Regions from separate parts of the Terrisporobacter hibernicus genome, predicted to be linked through region 1. Evidence: a T-box and tRNA genes for the amino acid it is inferred to sense, from the RefSeq annotation. Region 1 holds a T-box; the other regions hold tRNA genes.

Region 1 (4,457 bases):
AAGAATTTTATAAAGGAATTGCTCCAAATGCTCAGTTAATAGTAGTTAAATTAAGGAAATACAAAGACACGTATAGTAAAGGTAGAATAAATTATGAGAGTTCAGATTTTTTGGCAGCTATATCTTATGTGATATCAGTATCAAAAAAATTAAATAAGCCTTTAATAATTAATTTTTCTGTAGGAGCCACATCCACATCCATATATAATTTATCAATTCTTAATACTTTTACAGACTTATCTCAATCAGGAACAGTAATTGTAAGTGGTGCAGGAAATGAGGGAAATACAGATATACATTACTCTGGTCAATTTAGTAAAGGTACATCATTTAACGAAGACGATTATCAAGATGTTATATTACAAGAAGGAGAAGGTACAAATATTGACATAACTATAAATTTTCTTGGGCCAGATAAAGTTAAGGTAGCAATTATATCTCCATCAGGGGAAATAAGTCAATTATCTGAATATGTTCCTGATAATTATAAAATTAATGGCAGCTTCAATTTAGAAAATACAAATTATTCTATAGAATATATTCTACCTTGGTTGTTATCAGGAGCTACTGTTATAAAAATTAAATTAAAAGATATTAAACCGGGTATTTGGACCATTAGAATTATTCCAGAGCATATTATAAATGGGAATTACAATTTATATATACCAAACAGAAATATTATATCTCCAACAACGAGATTCTTAGATGGAGATTCATCTTATACTATTACAAGGTTTGGACTTCTAAAATATGTAATAACTGTAGGCGTTTACAATGAAAAAACAAATTCCATGTGGCTGGGATCATCAAAAGGACCTCATGGTGAAAATAAAATTAAACCTGATATTGTAGCTTCTGGAGTAGATGTTATTTCTACTTTTTTAAATAATAATTATAATACAGGAACTGGAAGTGGAATAAGTTCTTCTATAGTTTGTGGAATTTTGGCATTAATTATGGAATATATTTTAAAACAAAGTCATTTGCCAAGATACTCTCTTTATAACGAACCACTAAAAACATACTTAATGATTGGGGCAACAAAAAATAGTTTATATAATTACCCGAATATATCACAAGGATATGGACTATTAAACTATCAAAATACTTTAATAAAAATTGCTAAAAATATAGATTAAATTTATTAAAAAATAAAATTTAGTATGAATTATTATAGAAATTTAGTGAAAAATAATAAAAAGGTCTATAAAGGAGGCATAAATTGAAGACAAAAAAAGACAACGTAAATCATGGAGTTAGTAGACAACTTAGTGGAAAAGACAATGATAGATTATATTCAACTACTCCAGTGAATAATGCTTATACAGCAGCGATACTAGATAAAAATGATGAGTATCCAGATAGTAAGGTTTCCATACCTTCTTTAGAGAGTGTAATAGAAGCAAAGGATTGGGTAGATAATGGTAGTAGAACTTAAAATAATAAATTAAAATAGGGAGTATAACTCCCTATTTTAATTTGTTGAAATAAAGCATAAGTTTAGCCACAGCTATTTATAAATTCTAATAACATTTAGAAAATACGTATTGACATTAACTATTAATTAATATATCATTTAAATTACCAAAATTAATAAACTAAAATAAATGCTATGAAGGGAAGAGTAATTATATTTTGAAGTTTAAGCGAGCTGGTTATGGTGAGAGTCCAGTACAGATTATATAATGAAAAACATCCTCGAGCTACTAAGAGAAATCTTTTATGAGAGTAGATTTAGTCGGAACCAAACCGTTATCATATTGGTGATGTATAGTAGTACATCAGTAGAGTTGAACTTGATTAAAGTTAAATTAGGTGGTACCGCGGAAGTATAGTCTTTCGTCCTAAGTATTTAGGATGAAGGGCTTTTTTTATTTTAATTATTACCTATTGTATTTAATTTAAACTGTATAAATAGGTGAAATTAAGGCAATAAAAATAAAAAATTAGTTTTTTAAATAATAATTTCTTGTTTTAATTAATGTATAATTTAATAAAGCATATTTTTAAATAAAATAGATAAAATACTTAAGTAGGAGGTAAAATTATGCAAAAAAACTTTATAGAAATAAAAGATCTTTACAGAGATAAAGAACAATATATAGAAAAAGATGTAAAAATAGCTGGATGGATAAGAACATCTAGAATATCAAAAAACTTTGGATTTATAGAACTAAATGATGGTTCATTCTTCAAAAACATGCAAGTTGTGCTAGATGATAAATTAGAAAACTTTAAAGAAATAGGGAAGTTACCAATAAGCTCTTCTGTATTAGTTGAAGGTAAATTAGTGGCTACAGAAGGTGCTAAGCAACCTGTTGAAATACATGCAACAAAAATAGTATTAGAAGGAGAATCTGATAATTCATATCCTTTACAAAAGAAAAGACATACAGTTGAATATTTAAGAACAATTGCTCACTTAAGACCAAGAAGTAATATGTTCTCAGCAGTATTTAGAGTAAGAAGTGTGGCAGCTTATGCTGTACATAAATTCTTCCAAGAAAGAAACTTCGTATACTCTCATTCTCCAATAATAACAGGTAGTGACTGTGAAGGTGCAGGAGAAATGTTTAGAATAACAACTCTAGATCTAGATAATGTTCCAAAAACTGAAGAAGGAAAAATAGATTACTCTGAAGATTTCTTTGGAAAAGAAGCTAACTTAACAGTTTCAGGACAATTAAACGCAGAAATAATGGCACTTGCATTTAGAAATGTTTATACATTTGGACCAACTTTTAGAGCAGAAAACTCTTATACAGGAAGACATGCTTCAGAATTCTGGATGATAGAACCAGAAATAGCTTTTGCTGACTTAGAAGACAACATGGAACTTGCTGAAGATATGGTAAAATACATAATCAATTATGTATTAGAGCATTGTCCAGAAGAAATGGAATTTTTCAATGCATTTGTAGATAAAGGATTATTAGAAAGATTAAAAAGTATAGTAAGCTCTGATTTCATAAGAATAACTTATACTAAAGCCGTAGAATTATTACTTGAATGTGGAGAAAAATTTGAATATCCAGTAGAGTGGGGAATAGATTTACAAACTGAGCATGAAAGATACATTACAGAACAAATATATAAAGCACCAGTATTTGTAACTGACTACCCAAAAGATATAAAAGCATTCTATATGAGATTAAATGAAGATGGAAAAACAGTTAGAGCTATGGACTTATTAGTTCCAGGTGTTGGAGAAATTATCGGAGGATCTCAAAGAGAAGAAAGACATGATGTATTATTAGAAAGAATCGACGAATTCAAGTTAAATAGAGAGGACTACTGGTGGTACTTAGAACTTAGAAAGTTCGGTACTGCAACTCACTCAGGATTTGGTTTAGGATTTGAAAGAATGATAATGTACTTAACAGGCGTATCAAACATAAGAGACGTTATACCATTCCCTAGAACTCCTAAAAACTGTGAATTCTAATTAAAACAATAAAATAAAAGAACTTATTATAATTTAATTATAATAAGTTCTTTTTTTGTATATATATAAATATAGCCTTTTGCAGGAGGTGATTAATATAAAAAAGATAAGTATTAATTTTGATGATGATTCAAATAAAACTATTTCCTTTCAAGTGTCAAAAGAAGAAAGGAAAGTTTATATTTATATTTATGTAAATTTTAATGAGGACTTTAAAGTATGTGTTATAAATCCAAATAACAAAAGATCTAAATACATTTCAAATGATATGCCAATTGTAAAAAATAAAATAGATAATGTTAGAATAAAGGGAGAGACTTATATATTTAATGAAAATAGTTACCACAAAAAAATAAGAATTACATTATTAGCAAATGATGGGGAAGAAAACATATGTGAAGGTAAATGGAAACTTTTATTTAAACCTAAGGAAAAAGTAAGAGGGATAATTAATGTGTATATAGATTACTTCAGTTATTATTATGATTTAAATAAACTTAAGAAATTAAATAGACAGGTGCCACAGTATTTTAATACTAAGTCGGATTTAGCTATTTTATATAAACCAGGTTTTGAAGAAGATTTAAAAGAAATAGCTCCTAATTACGAGTTTTTTAAAATAAGTAACAATTTAGGCATATTATTTGCATATGTGAATTTTCAAGATATTGATTCTGTAGAAACCTTTAGAAACATATTGTCTATTGATACTGTGGATACAATTAAAAACTTATTAATATATAACTCTCTTTCAATTATTTCTCAAGGAATCTCCAATGGAGTAACTGCAAATGAAGAAGTAGGCGTAAATTATTTTAAGACTAATCCCAATATATCTTTAAGTGGAGAAGGAGTATTGATTGGATTAATTGATACAGGAATAGACTACTTACATCCAGATTTTATATATGATGATAATACAACAAAAATTGCAGCATTGTGGGATCAAAGTAAAGATGGCAAACCTCCAGATGGATTTTTTATTGGTAGTGAATATACTAGAGAAGATATA
Region 2 (4,457 bases), 1.3 Mb from region 1:
TACGGCATCATTTATGATGGGTAGGAGAGCTTTCTATACGGATTGAAGCATTACCGTAAGGAGATGTGGACTGTATAGAAGTGAGAATGTTGGCATGAGTAGCGAGATGTGGGTGAGAATCCCACAGGCCGTAAACCCAAGGTTTCCAGGGGAAGGTTCGTCCGCCCTGGGTTAGTCAGGACCTAAGCCGAGGCCGAAAGGCGTAGGTGATGGACAACAGGTTGATATTCCTGTACCACCAATAACCGTTTGAGAAATGGGATGACACAGTAGGATAAGCTAACCGCACTGTTGGTTATGTGCGGGCAAGTATTGAGGCAGTTCAGGTAGGCAAATCCGCCTGAATAATGCTGGGGTACGATGCGGAGCGAAATTTAGTAGCGAAGTAGCTGATTTCACACTGTCGAGAAAAGTCTCTATCGAGGTTAAAGGTGCCTGTACCGCAAACCGACACAGGTGGGTGAGGAGAGTATCCTAAGGCCAGCCAGAGAACTGTTGTTAAGGAACTCGGCAAAATGACCCCGTAACTTAGGGAGAAGGGGTGCCATGGAAACATGGCCGCAGAGAATAGGCCCAAGCGACTGTTTACCAAAAACATAGGTTTCTGCTAAGTCGCAAGACGATGTATAGGAGCTGACGCCTGCCCGGTGCTGGAAGGTTAAGGGGATCTGTTAGGGTAACCGAAGCAGTGAACTTAAGCCCCAGTAAACGGCGGCCGTAACTATAACGGTCCTAAGGTAGCGAAATTCCTTGTCGGGTAAGTTCCGACCCGCACGAAAGGCGTAACGATTTGGGCACTGTCTCAACAACAGACTGGGTGAAATTGTAATACCGGTGAAGATGCCGGTTACCTGCGACAGGACGGAAAGACCCCATGGAGCTTTACTGTAGCTTGACATTGAGTCTCGGTGCTACATGTACAGGATAGGTGGGAGGCTATGAAGCATGGACGTCAGTCTGTGTGGAGCCATCCTTGGGATACCACCCTTGTAGTACTGGGATTCTAACCAGCTGCCTTGAATCAGGTAGTGGGACACTGTCAGGTGGACAGTTTGACTGGGGCGGTCGCCTCCTAAAGAGTAACGGAGGCGCTCAAAGGTTCTCTCAGTACGGTCGGAAATCGTACGTAGAGTGTAAAGGCAGAAGAGAGCTTGATTGCAAGACATACAGGTCGAGCAAGGACGAAAGTCGGACTTAGTGATCCGGTGGTACCGCATGGAAGGGCCATCGCTCAACGGATAAAAGCTACCCTGGGGATAACAGGCTGATCTCCCCCAAGAGTCCACATCGACGGGGAGGTTTGGCACCTCGATGTCGGCTCATCACATCCTGGGGCTGTAGTAGGTCCCAAGGGTTGGGCTGTTCGCCCATTAAAGTGGTACGCGAGCTGGGTTCAGAACGTCGTGAGACAGTTCGGTCCCTATCCGTCGCAGGCGTAGGAAATTTGAGGAGACCTGTCCTTAGTACGAGAGGACCGGGATGGACGTACCGCTGGTGTACCAGTTGTTCTGCCAAGGGCATAGCTGGGTAGCTAAGTACGGAAAGGATAAGCGCTGAAAGCATCTAAGCGCGAAGCCTACTTCGAGATAAGATTTCCCACCGTAAGGTTAAGACCCCATGAAGACTACATGGTTGATAGGTCAGAGGTGGAAGTGTGGTAACATATGTAGCTTACTGATACTAATAGGTCGAGGACTTGACCAAAAAAATAATGGAAACATTAAATGTTAGCAGTTTTGAAAGTACTAAAACTTTCAAAAAATAAAAAGTTGACAATGTATTAAATAAATGTTATTATAATACTTGTTCAACAAAAAGATGTGGTTATTATAGCAAAGAGGATACACCTGTTCCCATTCCGAACACAGAAGTTAAGCTCTTAAGCGGCGATGGTACTTGGGGGGCGACCCCCTGGGAGAGTAGCACGTAGCCACGTCATGTTCCAAGGTAGCTCAACGGTGGAGCACTCGGCTGTTAACCGATAGGCTGAGGGTTCGAGTCCCTCCCTTGGAGCCAAGAAAGTATGCCGAAGTGGCGGAACTGGCAGACGCACAGGACTTAAAATCCTGCGAAACTTATACTTTCGTACCGGTTCGATTCCGGTCTTCGGCACCATACTTTTTAATATCGCGGAGTGGAGCAGTTGGCAGCTCGTCGGGCTCATAACCCGAAGGTCACAGGTTCGAGTCCTGTCTCCGCAACCATTTAAATATTGTGGCTCATTGGTCAAGCGGTCAAGACACCGCCCTTTCACGGCGGTAACAGGGGTTCGATTCCCCTATGAGTCACCATGCGGGTGTAGCTCAATGGTAGAGTTCCGGCCTTCCAAGCCGGCTGTGAGGGTTCGATCCCCTTCACCCGCTCCATTTAAATTTATCCCGGGACCATAGCTCAGCTGGGAGAGCACCTGCCTTACAAGCAGGGGGTCACAGGTTCGAGCCCTGTTGGTCCCACCATAAAAACATACAAATGCGGCCTGGTAGTTCAGTTGGTTAGAATGCCAGCCTGTCACGCTGGAGGTCGAGGGTTCGAACCCCTTCCAGGTCGCCAAAATACTTCTTATAAACACTATGCTGGTGTGGCTCAACGGTAGAGCAGCTGACTTGTAATCAGCAGGTTGTAGGTTCGATTCCTATCACCAGCTCCAAACATGGAGGATTTCCCGAGTGGCCAAAGGGGGCAGACTGTAAATCTGTTAGCTGTGCTTTCGGTGGTTCGAATCCACCATCCTCCACCAAAAGAAGTATGCGGATGTGGCGGAATTGGCAGACGCACTAGACTTAGGATCTAGCGCCATTGGCGTGGGGGTTCGACTCCCTTCATCCGCACCACTTTTTTAACTATACCTAGTATGCGGGAATAGTTCAGTGGTAGAGCGCAACCTTGCCAAGGTTGAAGTCGCGAGTTCGAATCTCGTTTCCCGCTCCAAACAAAACAAACAATATATGTGGGTGCATAGCTCAGCTGGATAGAGCAACGCCCTTCTAAGGCGTGTGTCCGGGGTTCGAATCCCTGTGCGCTCACCACTTATATATTGGGGATTAGCCAAGTCGGTAAGGCACATGACTTTGACTCATGCATGCGTAGGTTCGAGTCCTGCATCCCCAGCCATATAAATATGACTCATTAGCTCAGTCGGTAGAGCACTTGACTTTTAATCAAGGTGTCCGGAGTTCGAATCTCCGATGGGTCACCATTAACTTGGAGAGGTGTCCGAGTGGTTTAAGGAGCTGGTCTTGAAAACCAGTGATGCTTAACGGCACCGTGGGTTCGAATCCCACCCTCTCCGCCAGATGCCCAGATAGCTCAGTCGGTAGAGCAGGGGACTGAAAATCCCCGTGTCGGTGGTTCGATTCCGCCTCTGGGCACCATATTTAAATATTGTGGCGGTATAGCTTAGTTGGCTAGAGCGTTCGGTTCATACCCGAAAGGTCACAGGTTCGACTCCTGTTACCGCTACCATTTAAATTTTAATAATAAACGTGGACCATTAGCTCAGTTGGTTAGAGCGCCCGGCTCATAACCGGTAGGTCTGGGGTTCGAGTCCCTGATGGTCCACCACTTTTTTAGTTCGAGGTGTAGCGCAGTTTGGTAGCGCACTTGGTTTGGGACCATGGGGCCGGGGGTTCGAGTCCCTTCACCTCGACCACTTTTATCAATTATGGTGGGTATAGCTCAGTTGGTTAGAGCGCCAGATTGTGGCTCTGGAGGCCGTGAGTTCGAATCTCATTATCCACCCCATAAAAAATATATGACTCATTAGCTCAGTCGGTAGAGCACTTGACTTTTAATCAAGGTGTCCGGAGTTCGAATCTCCGATGGGTCACCACTAAATATGGCGACATGACCAAGTGGCTAAGGTAGAGGACTGCAACTCCTTCATCCCCAGTTCGAATCTGGGTGTCGCCTCCATATTCCAAGGTAGCTCAACGGTGGAGCACTCGGCTGTTAACCGATAGGCTGAGGGTTCGAGTCCCTCCCTTGGAGCCAAGAAAGTGCCGAAGTGGCGGAACTGGCAGACGCACAGGACTTAAAATCCTGCGAAACTTATACTTTCGTACCGGTTCGATTCCGGTCTTCGGCACCAATTTTGCGAGACAAATGAGTAAGCGCAAAAAAAGTAAATGACATATGAATGGCTCATTGGTCAAGCGGTCAAGACACCGCCCTTTCACGGCGGTAACAGGGGTTCGATTCCCCTATGAGTCACCATGCGGGTGTAGCTCAATGGTAGAGTTCCGGCCTTCCAAGCCGGCTGTGAGGGTTCGATCCCCTTCACCCGCTCCATTTAAATTTATCCCGGGACCATAGCTCAGCTGGGAGAGCACCTGCCTTACAAGCAGGGGGTCACAGGTTCGAGCCCTGTTGGTCCCACCATAAAAACATAAACGCGGCCTGGTAGTTCAGTTGGTTAGAATGCCAGCCTGTCACGCTGGAGGTCGAGGGTTCGAACCCCT
Region 3 (4,457 bases), 1.4 Mb from region 1:
AGACGCGGGTCCATCTCATACCGCCGGAGCTTTGATAAGAAATCCATGTGAATCTCTTATATTATCCTGTATTAGCATACCTTTCGGTATGTTATCCATGTGTATGAGGCAGGTTACCCACGCGTTACTCACCCGTCCGCCGCTCTTTACCGAAGTAAATCGCTCGACTTGCATGTGTTAGGCACGCCGCCAGCGTTCATCCTGAGCCAGGATCAAACTCTCATAAAAAAGTTGTCCATTGCTCAGACTAATCATTATCTGAATATCTGGCTTGGTTTGTTTGTTGTTTCAGTTTAATTCTTTAAGAATTAATTTATTGTTAACCTACTGTTTAATTTTCAAAGTTCTTTGTGGTGCCCAGAGGCGGAATCGAACCACCGACACGGGGATTTTCAGTCCCCTGCTCTACCGACTGAGCTATCTGGGCAAATGGTGGGCCTAGCTGGACTCGAACCAGCGACCTCACGCTTATCAGGCGTGCGCTCTAACCACCTGAGCTATAGGCCCTAATTTTGGTCGAGGTGAAGGGACTCGAACCCCCGGCCCCATGGTCCCAAACCAAGTGCGCTACCAAACTGCGCTACACCTCGAAGTATAAATTAGTAAAATACTTTTTAAAATTTTTCTGGCAGGGGTGGAGGGACTCGAACCCCCGGCGCACGGTTTTGGAGACCGACGCTCTACCAACTGAGCTACACCCCTATATTAAATATGGTGGACCATCAGGGACTCGAACCCCAGACCTACCGGTTATGAGCCGGGCGCTCTAACCAACTGAGCTAATGGTCCATATTATTCTGGTCGAGGTGAAGGGACTCGAACCCCCGGCCCCATGGTCCCAAACCAAGTGCGCTACCAAACTGCGCTACACCTCGTAAAAACTGGCGGAGAAGGAGGGATTCGAACCCTCGCACCGGTTTAATCCAGCCTAATCCCTTAGCAGGGGATCCTCTTGAGCCACTTGAGTACTTCTCCATGTTTTTGGCGGAGAGGGTGGGATTCGAACCCACGGTGCCGTTAAGCATCACTGGTTTTCAAGACCAGCTCCTTAAACCACTCGGACACCTCTCCAGGTTAATGGTGACCCATCGGAGATTCGAACTCCGGACACCTTGATTAAAAGTCAAGTGCTCTACCGACTGAGCTAATGAGTCATGTTTATATGGCTGGGGATGCAGGACTCGAACCTACGCATGCATGAGTCAAAGTCATGTGCCTTACCGACTTGGCTAATCCCCAGTATATGGTGAGCGCACAGGGATTCGAACCCCGGACACACGCCTTAGAAGGGCGTTGCTCTATCCAGCTGAGCTATGCACCCATATTTTAAATGGAGCGGGTGAAGGGGATCGAACCCTCACAGCCGGCTTGGAAGGCCGGAACTCTACCATTGAGCTACACCCGCATATATTTCTTTGGTGGAGGATGGTGGATTCGAACCACCGAAAGCATCGCTAACAGATTTACAGTCTGCCCCCTTTGGCCGCTCGGGAAATCCTCCTAAGAATTTTGGAGCTGGTGATAGGAATCGAACCTACAACCTGCTGATTACAAGTCAGCTGCTCTACCGTTGAGCCACACCAGCATAGTGTTAAATATTTATGGCGACCTGGAAGGGGTTCGAACCCTCGACCTCCAGCGTGACAGGCTGGCATTCTAACCAACTGAACTACCAGGCCGCATTTATATGTTTAATGGTGGGACCAACAGGGCTCGAACCTGTGACCCCCTGCTTGTAAGGCAGGTGCTCTCCCAGCTGAGCTATGGTCCCGTAATGGTGACTCATAGGGGAATCGAACCCCTGTTACCGCCGTGAAAGGGCGGTGTCTTAACCGCTTGACCAATGAGCCATATTATTTTAATTTTGTTCTTTGGCTCCAAGGGAGGGACTCGAACCCTCAACCTATCGGTTAACAGCCGAGTGCTCCACCGTTGAGCTACCTTGGAACATCACGTGGCTACGTGCTACTCTCCCAGGGAGTCGCCCCCCAAGTACCATCGCCGCTCAAGAGCTTAACTTCTGTGTTCGGAATGGGAACAGGTGTATCCTCTTTGCTATAATAACCACATAATTTTAACTGTTTCTTTAGACAAGAATTATAATAACATTTATGTATATAATTGTCAACTTTTTTACTGCATTTTTTTGAAAATTTAATACTTTCAAAACTGCTAACATTTAATGTTTCCATTATTTTTTTGGTCAAGTCCTCGACCTATTAGTATCAGTAAGCTACATATGTTACCACACTTCCACCTCTGACCTATCAACCATGTAGTCTTCATGGGGTCTTAACCTTACGGTGGGAAATCTTATCTCGAAGTAGGCTTCGCGCTTAGATGCTTTCAGCGCTTATCCTTTCCGTACTTAGCTACCCAGCTATGCCCTTGGCAGAACAACTGGTACACCAGCGGTACGTCCATCCCGGTCCTCTCGTACTAAGGACAGGTCTCCTCAAATTTCCTACGCCTGCGACGGATAGGGACCGAACTGTCTCACGACGTTCTGAACCCAGCTCGCGTACCACTTTAATGGGCGAACAGCCCAACCCTTGGGACCTACTACAGCCCCAGGATGTGATGAGCCGACATCGAGGTGCCAAACCTCCCCGTCGATGTGGACTCTTGGGGGAGATCAGCCTGTTATCCCCAGGGTAGCTTTTATCCGTTGAGCGATGGCCCTTCCATGCGGTACCACCGGATCACTAAGTCCGACTTTCGTCCTTGCTCGACCTGTATGTCTTGCAATCAAGCTCTCTTCTGCCTTTACACTCTACGTACGATTTCCGACCGTACTGAGAGAACCTTTGAGCGCCTCCGTTACTCTTTAGGAGGCGACCGCCCCAGTCAAACTGTCCACCTGACAGTGTCCCACTACCTGATTCAAGGCAGCTGGTTAGAATCCCAGTACTACAAGGGTGGTATCCCAAGGATGGCTCCACACAGACTGACGTCCATGCTTCATAGCCTCCCACCTATCCTGTACATGTAGCACCGAGACTCAATGTCAAGCTACAGTAAAGCTCCATGGGGTCTTTCCGTCCTGTCGCAGGTAACCGGCATCTTCACCGGTATTACAATTTCACCCAGTCTGTTGTTGAGACAGTGCCCAAATCGTTACGCCTTTCGTGCGGGTCGGAACTTACCCGACAAGGAATTTCGCTACCTTAGGACCGTTATAGTTACGGCCGCCGTTTACTGGGGCTTAAGTTCACTGCTTCGGTTACCCTAACAGATCCCCTTAACCTTCCAGCACCGGGCAGGCGTCAGCTCCTATACATCGTCTTGCGACTTAGCAGAAACCTATGTTTTTGGTAAACAGTCGCTTGGGCCTATTCTCTGCGGCCATGTTTCCATGGCACCCCTTCTCCCTAAGTTACGGGGTCATTTTGCCGAGTTCCTTAACAACAGTTCTCTGGCTGGCCTTAGGATACTCTCCTCACCCACCTGTGTCGGTTTGCGGTACAGGCACCTTTAACCTCGATAGAGACTTTTCTCGACAGTGTGAAATCAGCTACTTCGCTACTAAATTTCGCTCCGCATCGTACCCCAGCATTATTCAGGCGGATTTGCCTACCTGAACTGCCTCAATACTTGCCCGCACATAACCAACAGTGCGGTTAGCTTATCCTACTGTGTCATCCCATTTCTCAAACGGTTATTGGTGGTACAGGAATATCAACCTGTTGTCCATCACCTACGCCTTTCGGCCTCGGCTTAGGTCCTGACTAACCCAGGGCGGACGAACCTTCCCCTGGAAACCTTGGGTTTACGGCCTGTGGGATTCTCACCCACATCTCGCTACTCATGCCAACATTCTCACTTCTATACAGTCCACATCTCCTTACGGTAATGCTTCAATCCGTATAGAAAGCTCTCCTACCCATCATAAATGATGCCGTAGCTTCGGTAGTACGTTTTAGCCCCGGAAATTTTCGGCGCAGGATCACTCGACCAGTGAGCTATTACGCACTCTTTAAATGAGTGGCTGCTTCTAAGCCAACATCCTGGTTGTCTGTGCAATCCCACATCCTTTACCACTTAACGTACATTTAGGGACCTTAGCTGACGATCTGGGCTGTTGCCCTTTTGACTATGAATCTTATCACCCACAGTCTGACTCCCAAGCATAAGAATACGGTATTCGGAGTTTGATAGTCTTCGGTAAGTGCAATACCCCTAGGACATTCAGTGCTCTACCCCGTTTCTCTAAATCTTGAGGCTAGCCCTAAAGCTATTTCGGAGAGAACCAGCTATCTCCGGGCTCGATTGGAATTTCACCGCTATCCACAGGTCATCCCCGAGCTTTTCAACGCTCGTGGGTTCGGTCCTCCACGAAATTTTACTTTCGCTTCAACCTGCCCATGGATAGGTCGCCCGGTTTCGGGTCTACGTCAACTAACTATACGCCCAGTTAAGACTCGCTTTCGCTGCGGCTCCACACCTTAAGTGCTTAA

Evidence for each region. A T-box is a leader RNA that pairs with one kind of tRNA and senses whether it is charged. The one in region 1 lies ahead of asnS (asparagine--tRNA ligase), so its partner is inferred to be a tRNA-Asn.
Region 2: it encodes a tRNA-Asn, which carries the amino acid that the T-box ahead of asnS (asparagine--tRNA ligase) is inferred to sense. The anticodon was not compared.
Region 3: it encodes a tRNA-Asn, which carries the amino acid that the T-box ahead of asnS (asparagine--tRNA ligase) is inferred to sense. The anticodon was not compared.

What each region holds. Positions count from the first base shown of each region.
Region 1 is NZ_CP081135.1:561,507-565,963, reverse strand. It holds gene cspC (bile acid germinant receptor pseudoprotease CspC) at 1-1,139, shown strand, start outside; gene JW646_RS02740 (CDIF630_02480 family spore surface protein) at 1,223-1,438, shown strand; T-box leader at 1,604-1,850, shown strand; gene asnS (asparagine--tRNA ligase) at 2,048-3,445, shown strand; gene JW646_RS02730 (S8 family peptidase) at 3,534-4,457, shown strand, end outside.
Region 2 is NZ_CP081135.1:1,848,699-1,853,155, reverse strand. It holds rRNA gene JW646_RS09195 (23S ribosomal RNA) at 1-1,704, shown strand, start outside; rRNA gene rrf (5S ribosomal RNA) at 1,820-1,936, shown strand; tRNA gene JW646_RS09185 (tRNA-Asn) at 1,942-2,016, shown strand; tRNA gene JW646_RS09180 (tRNA-Leu) at 2,026-2,115, shown strand; tRNA gene JW646_RS09175 (tRNA-Met) at 2,129-2,204, shown strand; tRNA gene JW646_RS09170 (tRNA-Glu) at 2,217-2,291, shown strand; tRNA gene JW646_RS09165 (tRNA-Gly) at 2,293-2,366, shown strand; tRNA gene JW646_RS09160 (tRNA-Val) at 2,381-2,456, shown strand; tRNA gene JW646_RS09155 (tRNA-Asp) at 2,474-2,550, shown strand; tRNA gene JW646_RS09150 (tRNA-Thr) at 2,573-2,647, shown strand; tRNA gene JW646_RS09145 (tRNA-Tyr) at 2,653-2,737, shown strand; tRNA gene JW646_RS09140 (tRNA-Leu) at 2,748-2,831, shown strand; tRNA gene JW646_RS09135 (tRNA-Gly) at 2,854-2,928, shown strand; tRNA gene JW646_RS09130 (tRNA-Arg) at 2,950-3,026, shown strand; tRNA gene JW646_RS09125 (tRNA-Gln) at 3,036-3,111, shown strand; tRNA gene JW646_RS09120 (tRNA-Lys) at 3,121-3,196, shown strand; tRNA gene JW646_RS09115 (tRNA-Ser) at 3,204-3,292, shown strand; tRNA gene JW646_RS09110 (tRNA-Phe) at 3,296-3,371, shown strand; tRNA gene JW646_RS09105 (tRNA-Met) at 3,386-3,462, shown strand; tRNA gene JW646_RS09100 (tRNA-Ile) at 3,485-3,561, shown strand; tRNA gene JW646_RS09095 (tRNA-Pro) at 3,573-3,649, shown strand; tRNA gene JW646_RS09090 (tRNA-His) at 3,665-3,741, shown strand; tRNA gene JW646_RS09085 (tRNA-Lys) at 3,754-3,829, shown strand; tRNA gene JW646_RS09080 (tRNA-Cys) at 3,838-3,912, shown strand; tRNA gene JW646_RS09075 (tRNA-Asn) at 3,916-3,990, shown strand; tRNA gene JW646_RS09070 (tRNA-Leu) at 3,998-4,087, shown strand; tRNA gene JW646_RS09065 (tRNA-Glu) at 4,138-4,212, shown strand; tRNA gene JW646_RS09060 (tRNA-Gly) at 4,214-4,287, shown strand; tRNA gene JW646_RS09055 (tRNA-Val) at 4,302-4,377, shown strand; tRNA gene JW646_RS09050 (tRNA-Asp) at 4,393-4,457, shown strand, end outside.
Region 3 is NZ_CP081135.1:1,987,592-1,992,048, reverse strand. It holds rRNA gene JW646_RS09955 (16S ribosomal RNA) at 1-228, opposite strand, end outside; tRNA gene JW646_RS09950 (tRNA-Phe) at 352-427, opposite strand; tRNA gene JW646_RS09945 (tRNA-Ile) at 431-507, opposite strand; tRNA gene JW646_RS09940 (tRNA-Pro) at 514-590, opposite strand; tRNA gene JW646_RS09935 (tRNA-Trp) at 627-702, opposite strand; tRNA gene JW646_RS09930 (tRNA-Ile) at 713-789, opposite strand; tRNA gene JW646_RS09925 (tRNA-Pro) at 799-875, opposite strand; tRNA gene JW646_RS09920 (tRNA-Ser) at 883-975, opposite strand; tRNA gene JW646_RS09915 (tRNA-Ser) at 983-1,071, opposite strand; tRNA gene JW646_RS09910 (tRNA-Lys) at 1,079-1,154, opposite strand; tRNA gene JW646_RS09905 (tRNA-Gln) at 1,164-1,239, opposite strand; tRNA gene JW646_RS09900 (tRNA-Arg) at 1,245-1,321, opposite strand; tRNA gene JW646_RS09895 (tRNA-Gly) at 1,332-1,405, opposite strand; tRNA gene JW646_RS09890 (tRNA-Tyr) at 1,417-1,501, opposite strand; tRNA gene JW646_RS09885 (tRNA-Thr) at 1,511-1,585, opposite strand; tRNA gene JW646_RS09880 (tRNA-Asp) at 1,603-1,679, opposite strand; tRNA gene JW646_RS09875 (tRNA-Val) at 1,696-1,771, opposite strand; tRNA gene JW646_RS09870 (tRNA-Glu) at 1,776-1,850, opposite strand; tRNA gene JW646_RS09865 (tRNA-Asn) at 1,873-1,947, opposite strand; rRNA gene rrf (5S ribosomal RNA) at 1,953-2,069, opposite strand; rRNA gene JW646_RS09855 (23S ribosomal RNA) at 2,200-4,457, opposite strand, start outside.